DNA from 3 places in the Lactobacillus rizhaonensis genome. Region 1 is predicted to be linked to each of the others. Evidence: predicted binding sites of a transcription regulator. Region 1 holds the regulator's gene; each other region holds the start of a gene.
What was found. The regulator HrcA, encoded in region 1, represses chaperone genes, less so after heat shock. The targets are predictions, from matches to a motif close to TTAGCACTCNNNNNNNNNGAGTGCTAA.
Positions count from the first base shown of each region.

Region 2: a site for HrcA is predicted at 1,242-1,268, ahead of clpP (ATP-dependent Clp endopeptidase proteolytic subunit ClpP). Genes of this name have one in related genera too.
Region 3: a site for HrcA is predicted at 1,260-1,286, ahead of AAA915_RS02465 (ATP-dependent Clp protease ATP-binding subunit). Genes of this name have one in related genera too.

Region 1 covers NZ_BTTV01000001.1:74,492-77,782, forward strand. Annotated here, with positions in the region: gene truB (tRNA pseudouridine(55) synthase TruB) at 1-201, shown strand, start outside; gene ribF (riboflavin biosynthesis protein RibF) at 220-1,152, shown strand; gene hrcA (heat-inducible transcriptional repressor HrcA) at 1,288-2,337, shown strand; gene grpE (nucleotide exchange factor GrpE) at 2,350-2,946, shown strand; gene dnaK (molecular chaperone DnaK) at 2,965-3,291, shown strand, end outside.
Region 2 covers NZ_BTTV01000001.1:455,113-458,403, reverse strand. Annotated here, with positions in the region: gene AAA915_RS02195 (class II aldolase/adducin family protein) at 1-549, shown strand, start outside; gene clpP (ATP-dependent Clp endopeptidase proteolytic subunit ClpP) at 636-1,220, opposite strand; gene AAA915_RS02185 (SH3-like domain-containing protein) at 1,533-3,089, shown strand.
Region 3 covers NZ_BTTV01000001.1:514,106-517,396, forward strand. Annotated here, with positions in the region: gene ptsP (phosphoenolpyruvate--protein phosphotransferase) at 1-595, opposite strand, end outside; gene AAA915_RS02455 (phosphocarrier protein HPr) at 595-861, opposite strand; gene AAA915_RS02460 (hypothetical protein) at 975-1,157, opposite strand; gene AAA915_RS02465 (ATP-dependent Clp protease ATP-binding subunit) at 1,328-3,291, shown strand, end outside.

The sequences.
Region 1 (3,291 bases):
CCAATTGATTCCTTTTTTACCAATTATGCACAACAGGATCTTGATGAAAAATTATGGTCTAAAGTTAAAAATGGTGCAGCTATTTCTTTGAAAACGAATGCAAATAATGTGGCATTACGTTACAATAATAAAGTTAAGGCAATCTATCGAAAAGATGGTACCATTTATCGCCCGTATTTAATGCTTTTACAAAATGAATAGGTGAATGAAGGTCTTATTATGGAAATTATCCATTTAACATACCCCTTTAAGGAAAACATAATTCCCCAAAATATTATTCTTGCTTTAGGTTTCTTCGATGGGGTTCATCGTGGACATCAAGAATTAATCAAAATTGCAAAAGAAAAAGCAACGCAAAAACATCTGCCACTAGTGGTAATGACGTTTGATCGTCATCCAAAAGAAGTCTATCAAAATAAAAAAGTTACTTACATAGATACACTTGCAGAAAAAGCCTACAAGATGCAAAAACTTAAAGTTGATTATTTGCTGGTGATGCATTTTAATGAGGCATTTAGTAAACTAACAGCACAGGAATTTGTTGATAATATAATAGTTAAATTACACGCAGATACTGTCGTAGCTGGTTTTGATTACACCTATGGTCCCAAAGACACTGCCAATATGAAAAATTTCCCTAAGTTTGCTCAGGGAAGATTCGATATTGTTAATGTCCCTAAGCAATCTTATGATGGTCAAAAAATTGGTTCTACGGAAATCAAGAAGGCAATAACTAGTGGAAATATGGAATTAGCTTCTAAGTTATTAGGTTTTCCTTATGTTATGTCAGGCTATGTTGGTCACGGTTTACGCAATGGCCATAAACTCGGTTTTCCTACAGCCAATTTGGTTTGGACTGAAGACAAGGTTGTTCCTAAAATTGGAGTGTATGCGACTAAAACCAAGATTTGTGGTAAGTGGTATGACTCAATGACAAGTGTAGGCTATAATGTGACTATCAACCAAGGGAAAAAGCTTTATATTGAGTCAAACCTATTTGGTTTTGATCAGGAAGCTTATGATGAGGAAATGGTAATTAAATGGTATAAGTATACCCGAGGTGAAATTAAATTTGCCAGTTTAAAAGAGTTAACAAAACAAATGAGTCAAGACGAGGCTGAAATTAAAAATTATTTTGCTGCGATGAATTAATTAATAATACTAAAAAAATGATTGACGTTTTTTAAGAAAAAAGTTAGCACTCAACTTGACATTCTGCTAAAAGCTAGTATCATATAAATTGTTAGCACCTAATCAGATTGAGTGCTAAAAGTGAGGGCGATATTTATGTTGACCGAACGTCAAGAATTAATTTTAAAAACAATTATCAATGATTTTACGCAGACACATGATCCTGTTGGATCCAAGACTGTTATGAACCAACTACCTATTAAGGTTTCAAGTGCTACTATTCGTAACGAAATGGCTGTTTTAGAAGATAAGGGTTTGATTGAAAAAACTCATTTGTCCAGTGGACGCGTGCCTTCAACTGAAGGCTACCGCTACTATCTTGACAACTTGGTTGAACCTTTACAAATTTCATCTTCTGTATACAAGCGAATCATTAGTCAGCTTGATCAACCGTTTCATCAGGTTAACGACATCGTACAGGCAGCTGTAAAAATTTTATCGGATCTAACAAATTACACAGCATTTGCGGAAGGTCCTGAAAATAGTGAATTAACTATTACTGGTTTTCGTATTGTGCCGTTGTTTAACAGACAGATTATGGCTGTCTTAGGAACTAGCGATGGTGACGTTCATGACCAGGTTTATACTTTACCTTATAATGTTAATGGTGATGAAATTGAACAGGCTGTGCGCATGATTAACGATCAGCTGGTTGGCAAAACTTTAGATCAAGTTACTCCTGACTATCTTAAAAAGACTTTGGGCAATAAACTTAAAGTTGCTCATGTCTCTGAACTGATTAGTTTGGTCGAGGATGTTATTAACGATGCTGCCAGTGAGCAAACCTATGTTGACGGTCAGATTAACCTGCTTAATAACATTTCTTTGGACGATGTTTCAAATTTAAGATCGCTCTATGAAATGATTGAGCATAATGATTTGATTTCCAATATTTTAGACAATAGGCAAAATTTGAAAAGCGACAGGTATCCCGTTCGAGTTAGTTTAGGATCCGAATTATCAAATGATTTGTTAAAGGATTACAGTCTGCTTACGGCAGAGTATAGCGTTGGTTCTCATGGAAAGGGTATAATTGCTTTACTTGGCCCTGATAATATGCCGTATTCTCAGGTGATTGGATTACTCGAGTATTTCAGAAACGAGCTATCTAAAAAATTACTTGATTATTATGGTAGATTTAAATAAAGGAGGTTAGCCGTGAGTAAAGAAGAAAATAATAATAGTAAGAACTCAAAAAAAGAGCCAAAAAAAGATGAACATAAAAAGTCAAAGGCAGAAGTAGAAAATTCTAAGGCTAAGGCTAACAAAGATAACAAACCTGAGTCTTTGGAAAGTAAATTGCAGCATAATTTGACTCAATTGCAAAAAGAAAAGGACGATTTGGAAGATAAGTATTTGCGCAGTCAAGCTGAGATGCAAAATATGCAAAATCGCTATAATAAAGAAAGAGCGCAGCTTATCAAATATGAATCTCAATCTTTAGCTAAAGATGTTTTACCCGCGATGGATAATTTAGAAAGAGCTTTAGCTACTAAAGTTGATGATGAAGCATCAAAACAGCTTAAAAAAGGTGTACAGATGACACTTGATTCACTTGTTAAAGCGATGAAAGATCACGGTATCAGTGAAATTACAGCTGAAGGTGTCAAATTTGATCCCAATTTACACCAAGCTGTTCAAACCGTTGCGGCTGAAAATGATGATCAAAAAGATCATATTGTACGAGTTTTGCAAAAGGGATACTTATACAAAGATCGTACTTTAAGACCAGCTATGGTTGTTGTAGCACAATAATTGAAAGGAAGCATATCAATGTCAAAAGTTATCGGAATTGACCTAGGAACTACTAACTCAGCAGTTGCCGTTTTGGAGGGTAAAGAACCAAAAATTATTACCAACCCAGAAGGAAATCGTACTACTCCTTCAGTAGTTGCTTTTAAAGATGGAGAAATCCAAGTTGGTGAAGTTGCCAAAAGACAAGCAATTACCAATCCCAATACTATTTCTTCTATTAAACGTCACATGGGCGAAACTGATTACAAGGTTAAAATTGGTGATAAAGCTTATACACCACAGGAAATTTCAGCAATGATCTTGCAATATATCAAGAAATTCTCTGAAGATTATTTAGGCGAGAAA
Region 2 (3,291 bases), 380 kb from region 1:
TTGATGACTCCTACTTTTATGTCTGAAGCATGGTTCTCAAAGCTAAATGCTTCTCAAATCTTAGTTATTGATTTAGAAACAGGTAAAAAACTAGCGGGAGAGGGTCGGCTAACACGAGAAATCAATATGCATATTGGAGCATATGAGGCAAATAAAGACATTAGAGTAGTTTATCACTCTCATGCACCAAAATGTATGTTTTGGGCTACATTAGGCCAGGACATGCCTAACTTAACAGAAATTACATCTTTTAATGTACCTCTTGGAAAAATTAAGTGTTTACCATATCGTGAAGCATGTAGTAAAGAACTCGCTGATTTAGTCCATGATGAGCTAGTGAAACTTGGTACTGGCGCTAAAGAAAATATTTTTCTGCTAAATAGTCATGGAGTTTTAATTACTGAAACAGATTTGCATGCAGCAGCTCAAGTTTTGGAAACAGTGGAATGGAATGCTGAGATAGCTTATAAACAAGCAATTTTTAAGAAATTGGGAATTATTGATCAGTATCAGTCTCGAGGTAAAAGCACGGATGGTATGGTAAATTAAAGCGAATCACGAAATATAGATATCTATTCAAATAAAAAAGGAAGTTAAACAAATTGTTTAACTTCCTTTTTCACTTAGCAATAAATTTATTTCTTTTGGTTAACCATAATCTCATCGATTAAGCCATAGTCTTTTGCTTGCTGTGCGGTCATGTAGTTGTCCCGCTCAGTGTCCTTTTGAATTTTTTCTAAAGGTTGACCAGTAGTTTCATGTAAGATCCGGTTAATTTTTTCACGACTCTTTAAAATCTCATTAGCAGCAATTTGAATGTCTGTTTGCTGACCCTGTGCACCACCTAAAGGTTGATGAATCAAAACAGTTGAGTTAGGTAATGCAAAACGTTTACCTTTTGCTCCGCTAGTCAGTAAAATGGAAGCCATAGAGGCTGCCATGCCGATGGCAATAGTTGAAACATCCGATTTAATAAAGTTCATGGTATCCATGATCGCCAAACCAGAAGTAATCACACCACCCGGTGAATTAATGTAAAGTGAAATATCCTTGGTGTTGTCTTGAGCATCAAGAAATAGTAATTGTGCAATAATTGAATTGGCCATATCATCGTTAATTTCGCCGCTAAGCATGATGATTCTGTCTTTCAATAAACGTGAATATATATCATATGCGCGTTCGCCACGTGCAGTTTGTTCAATAACTGTAGGTACAAGCATCTTTCTACCTCCTAAATATAATTAGCACTCTATCAAGTACAGTGCTAATTAAATCACTTACATTACCTGCTGTCAATGAAAGTGTATTAATTTTGTATTCTTTTTAGTGAGGGTTTTATTATATAATTTAAAGGTAAACTAAATATTGGAGGATATATTTTGAAGCTTTATAAGAAAAAATTACCATATTTACTGACATTGGTTGTCGGATTACTAGTTTGTACCGGCTTGTCAACTACATCAGTTGCGGCAGATTCGAATAGCGCTCAACCGCCAGTTCAAGATGACAGCAACAAGTCATCGAACAACTCAATTGATGTAAATAATGATAATAATGCCACTAATGATCAAACAGGTAAATCTGATCAAACTGGGACAGACGACACTAATACTAAAAAGCCTAAGCCTAAACAAATTGTTACTGGTTTTTCTATGATGACCAAAGTTGCGGGCAACAAAAATTATAAGGTCTGGAAAGAAGTAAATGACGGGAAGGTTAGCACAAAAGTAGCTGACGGTATTAACTTTCGTTATAGTCATATTCAATCAGATCAGTTGATTGAAACTAAAAAGTATCGCTACTGGCGCATTTATGTTAATGGCAGACAAGTAGGGTATGTTAATGAACGTTACTTTGCCAGAAACCAAATTGCAGTTCCTAAAACTATATCTCTAGTGCGCAATGAGTTCTATAACTTCCCTACGAGAGATGCTATTTCTTATATTACTAACAGCATGGGTACGGTGATTGACAATAGTCAAGTAACTGTTTCAAAAGATAGCATTAATTGCGGAACTCCTAAGACATATAAAGTTAAATATACTTATGGAGATGCGACTGCTACAGTTAAAATAACTGTTAGAAAAAGTAAAAAAGAAGGAGTGGTTGATGCAAATACCGTTACCTCCTTCCCGGCGCAACCTGGTACCAATGACTATCAGGCTTGGAAAACCCATTACGGTTCATCATTAAATTATATTAGTCCAACAGAATACACGCCTGAAACCAATAAACATACTTTGACTAGTGGTGATTTGACCTTAAAAACACGATTATATCAACCAGTTTTACTAAGTGTAGCTGATCCATCAGATGATAATATTAACCGTGTTGGTCACATTCCAGAAGGTGTTACCGTTTCTAATGGCTGGGCATATACTAGTCTTTTAAGCCACACAAATTTGGTATCTGGTCATATTGTTGGTTATGATCTGAATACTTTAACTGACCCGTTTGATGCGCAACATTTACTTGATATGTCGCAAAAGAAGTTTAACAGTTATGTTAAAAACATCAAGGTAAGTCCATATATTCCAATTGGTCATGGTCAAGCATTGGGCGCAAGTGATAAGTATATTTATGTGTTAAATAATGACAATACATTAAATGACACTAATGACTCTGAAGAATTACTTCAAATCCGTAAGAGTGATTTACAAATTAACAAAATTTGGACAATCAAAACTTGGATTGATGATGGCAAGAGTAATCGTTATTTCCAAAATGGTGTAATTGTATCAGATAAGGATATGTACACTGTTTACCATGATACTGCCAATAATTGTTATGAATATTGGGAATTCACTCGTACTGGGGATAACTGGTATCCAAAATTAGTCGGTAAAACTGACGGCAACTTTGTTAATAATAATTCACCTGTTCAAGGATTTACTTATGATACCAAGAATAAGAACTTTTACCTGGCATTCAATGACTTAATCTTTAAGATTGGCCGCGATGGCAAATTAAAAGATACTTATTCTTTTGATACCGGTCGTGAAATTGAAGGTTTATCAGTTAGTGATAATAAATTGTATGTAAACCTTGCACAAAGAGCTGAATTATTGGTAAGCATGAATATTAAATAAAATAAATATTTTTAAATGAGAGCTGAAAGGCTCTTTTTTAGTTCAACGAAAAATTTAGTATTTACAAGTATATAAATAAGTTATATTATTAATATAGTTTTAATAGTAGACCTGTATATTATTTTTTAGAAAAGAAGAGTTCATTTAAAAACAAGTAAAAAGTTTTATCTAAATTTTATATTGTTTGTCTTTTTTAACAATT
Region 3 (3,291 bases), 440 kb from region 1:
GTGAGCGTGCCATAATAGCAGAGTGCGCTGTTCTTCCGCCAATATCAGTAACAAAGCCCTTAACAAATTTTTTATTAAGTTGGGCAGTGTCACTAGGAGTTAAATCATGAGCAACCACAATAACTTCATGGTCAATTGAAGCTGGGTTTGGTAGTTCCTTACCCAGTAAGTGAGCCATGATTCTCTTAGAAACATCACGCACATCAGCAGCACGTTGCTGCATATAGGTGTTATCAGTCATTCCTTCAAAAATACTGATAAACTTTTGTGCAGTTTCGTCAAGTGCAGCTTCACTGTTTACTTTTTGTTCCTTGATTTCGTTTTCAATGGCACCAGTAAATTCAGGATCGTTCAAGATCATAAGGTGAGCTTCAAAGACTTGAGCTTCGTCTTCACCTAAACTCTTCTTTGCACTATCACGAATTTTTTCAACTTCAGCAGTTGATACTGAAATTGCTTTCTTATAGCGTGCTAATTCACTTTCAACGTCGCTAACTGTGGATTTTGAAAATGAAAGATCAGGTTCAACCAAGAGATAAGCTGGTGCTACAGCAATACCATCACTAGCAGCAATTCCTTTTAATGTCTTGGTCATTATTCAGCTAAGCCCTCTTTTTTCATAGTCTCTGAAATAGCGTTAATTGCATCTTTTTCGTCGTCACCACTAGCACTGATAGTAACATCAGCATTTTTGCCAACACCAAGTGACATAACGCCCATAATTGACTTTAAATTAACTGACTTACCATTGTATTCCAAATTGATATCTGAACCAAATTTAGAAGCAGCTTGTACTAGCAATGTAGCTGGACGAGCATGAATACCTGTTTCTGCAACAACATGAAAATCGCGTTTTTCCATTATATATATCTCCTTTGAATTCAAAAAATCAAACCGGTAATAAATACCTATTCGCCTACTTAGACTATCATTTTTTTGTGAATTAGACAACATAAATGTAACAGTTTACATCATTAAACTTCAGATTTCGATTTTGAATAAATTATTTTACCACCTCGCAATGCTTTCCCTGTAATATTTTGCCTTTTTTCAAAGGACCTTAATACTGCTTGAAATTCAAAAGCATTTTTTGGCTCAACTTCATAATGATCGAGTTCACCATTTGCTAATTGCACAAGAATTTTTTGATAATCCAAAAACTATCACCACTTTTTAATCAATTTTGTTTATGCAATCAACTGATCATGCACTTATATTTTATCATATTAACGTTACTTACAAATAATAAGATTCAAGTTTTAGCACTTGATTATTGCGAGTGCTAATTATATAATTTAGTAAACTGATATGAAAGGCGGTAATACAATTGCTTTGTCAAAACTGTCAAAAACGACCAGCTTCCATTCATCTTTTTGCAAAGGTTAACGGACAAAGTCGTGAAATTAATTTGTGTGGACAATGTTATCAACAACTTAAACAACAAGGAAATATTAATATGAATAATGATAATAACGACTTCTTTGGTGATTTCAGCGACCTGTTTAATTATAACGGCAATGCGGGAAATCCAGGTGATCCCAGAATGGGCAATGGGAATCCAGGAAACGTCAATAACGGCAACAATGGTGCTGGGGGCGGACGCTCACTTCTTGATCAGTATGGAACCGATCTTACTGCTCTAGCCAGAAAAGGTAAAATCGACCCAGTTATTGGACGCGATAAAGAAATTGCGCGTGTCATTGAAATACTGAATCGCAGAACCAAGAACAACCCTGTCTTAATCGGTGAAGCCGGTGTTGGTAAAACTGCCGTGGTCGAAGGCTTAGCTCAGCAAATTGTAGATGGCTCAGTACCTGCCAAGCTGCAAGATAAAAGAATAATATCACTAAATGTTGTTTCTTTAGTTCAAGGTACAGGTATTCGTGGTCAATTTGAACAGCGTATGCAGCAACTGCTTAAAGAAGTTCAAGGCCATGATGATATTATCCTCTTTATTGACGAGATTCATGAAATCGTTGGTGCGGGTAATGCCGAAGGCGGAATGGATGCAGGTAACATCATTAAACCTGCTCTTGCTCGTGGTGACTTGCAACTTGTTGGTGCTACCACATTAAAAGAATACCGGGAAATTGAGAAAGACTCTGCTTTAGCAAGAAGATTCCAGCCTGTTGACGTCAAAGAGCCTTCTGTTGCAGAAACAATCCGCATTTTAAAGGGTATTCAAAAGCGCTATGAAGACTATCATCATGTTCATTATACTGACGATGCCATCAAGGCGGCAGCAGAATTATCTGAGCGTTACATTCAAGACCGCTTTTTACCTGACAAAGCCATTGACTTGTTAGATGAAGCAGGTTCAAGAATGAACTTGACAATTCCTTACGTCGACAAGGAAAAAATGAAGGAACGGATTGATGCGGCCCAGAAATTAAAACAAGAATCCCTAAAGAATGAAGATTATGAAAAAGCTGCATACTACCGCGACCAAATCGAAAAATATAACAAGATGAAGGATCAAAAGGTTGATCCGGACAAATCTCCTGTTATTACCAGCAAGATCATGAACAAGATTGTTGAAGAAAAAACCGGCATCCCCGTTGGTGATTTACAAAAGCAAGAAGAAAACCAGTTACAAAACTTGGCACCAAATCTTAAGGCACACGTTATTGGTCAAGATAAGGCAGTCGATAAACTGGCTCGTGCAATTCGGCGTAACCGTATTGGCTTTAATAAATCCGGCAGACCTATCGGCTCCTTCCTCTTTGTGGGACCGACTGGTGTAGGTAAAACCGAATTAGCTAAGCAGTTAGCTCGGCAAATGTTTGGTTCAGAAAATGCCTTAATTCGCTTCGATATGTCAGAATATATGGAATCATATTCTGTTTCCAAGTTAATTGGTTCAGCACCTGGTTACGTCGGCTATGAAGAGGCCGGGCAACTAACAGAACGAGTTAGACGTCATCCATATAGTTTGATTTTACTTGACGAAATTGAAAAAGCTGATCCAGCTGTTATGAATCTTTTCTTACAAATTTTAGATGATGGTCGCTTAACTGATTCTCAAGGTAGAACTGTATCATTCAAGGATACGATTATTATCATGACCTCTAATGCTGGTCAAGGCATTAAGAACACCAGTGTTGGTTTTGCAGCTGAAAATTCTGCAGATCAACCAGATTCTGCCAGAAATTCAATGAGTCAATTCTTCAAGCCAGAATTTTTAAACCGGTTGGATGATGTGATTGAATTCAACGAACTGACTAAGGATGACTTAGTAAAAATTGTTAATTTGATGCTTGACGATGTAAACAGTATGGTTAAAAACCAAGG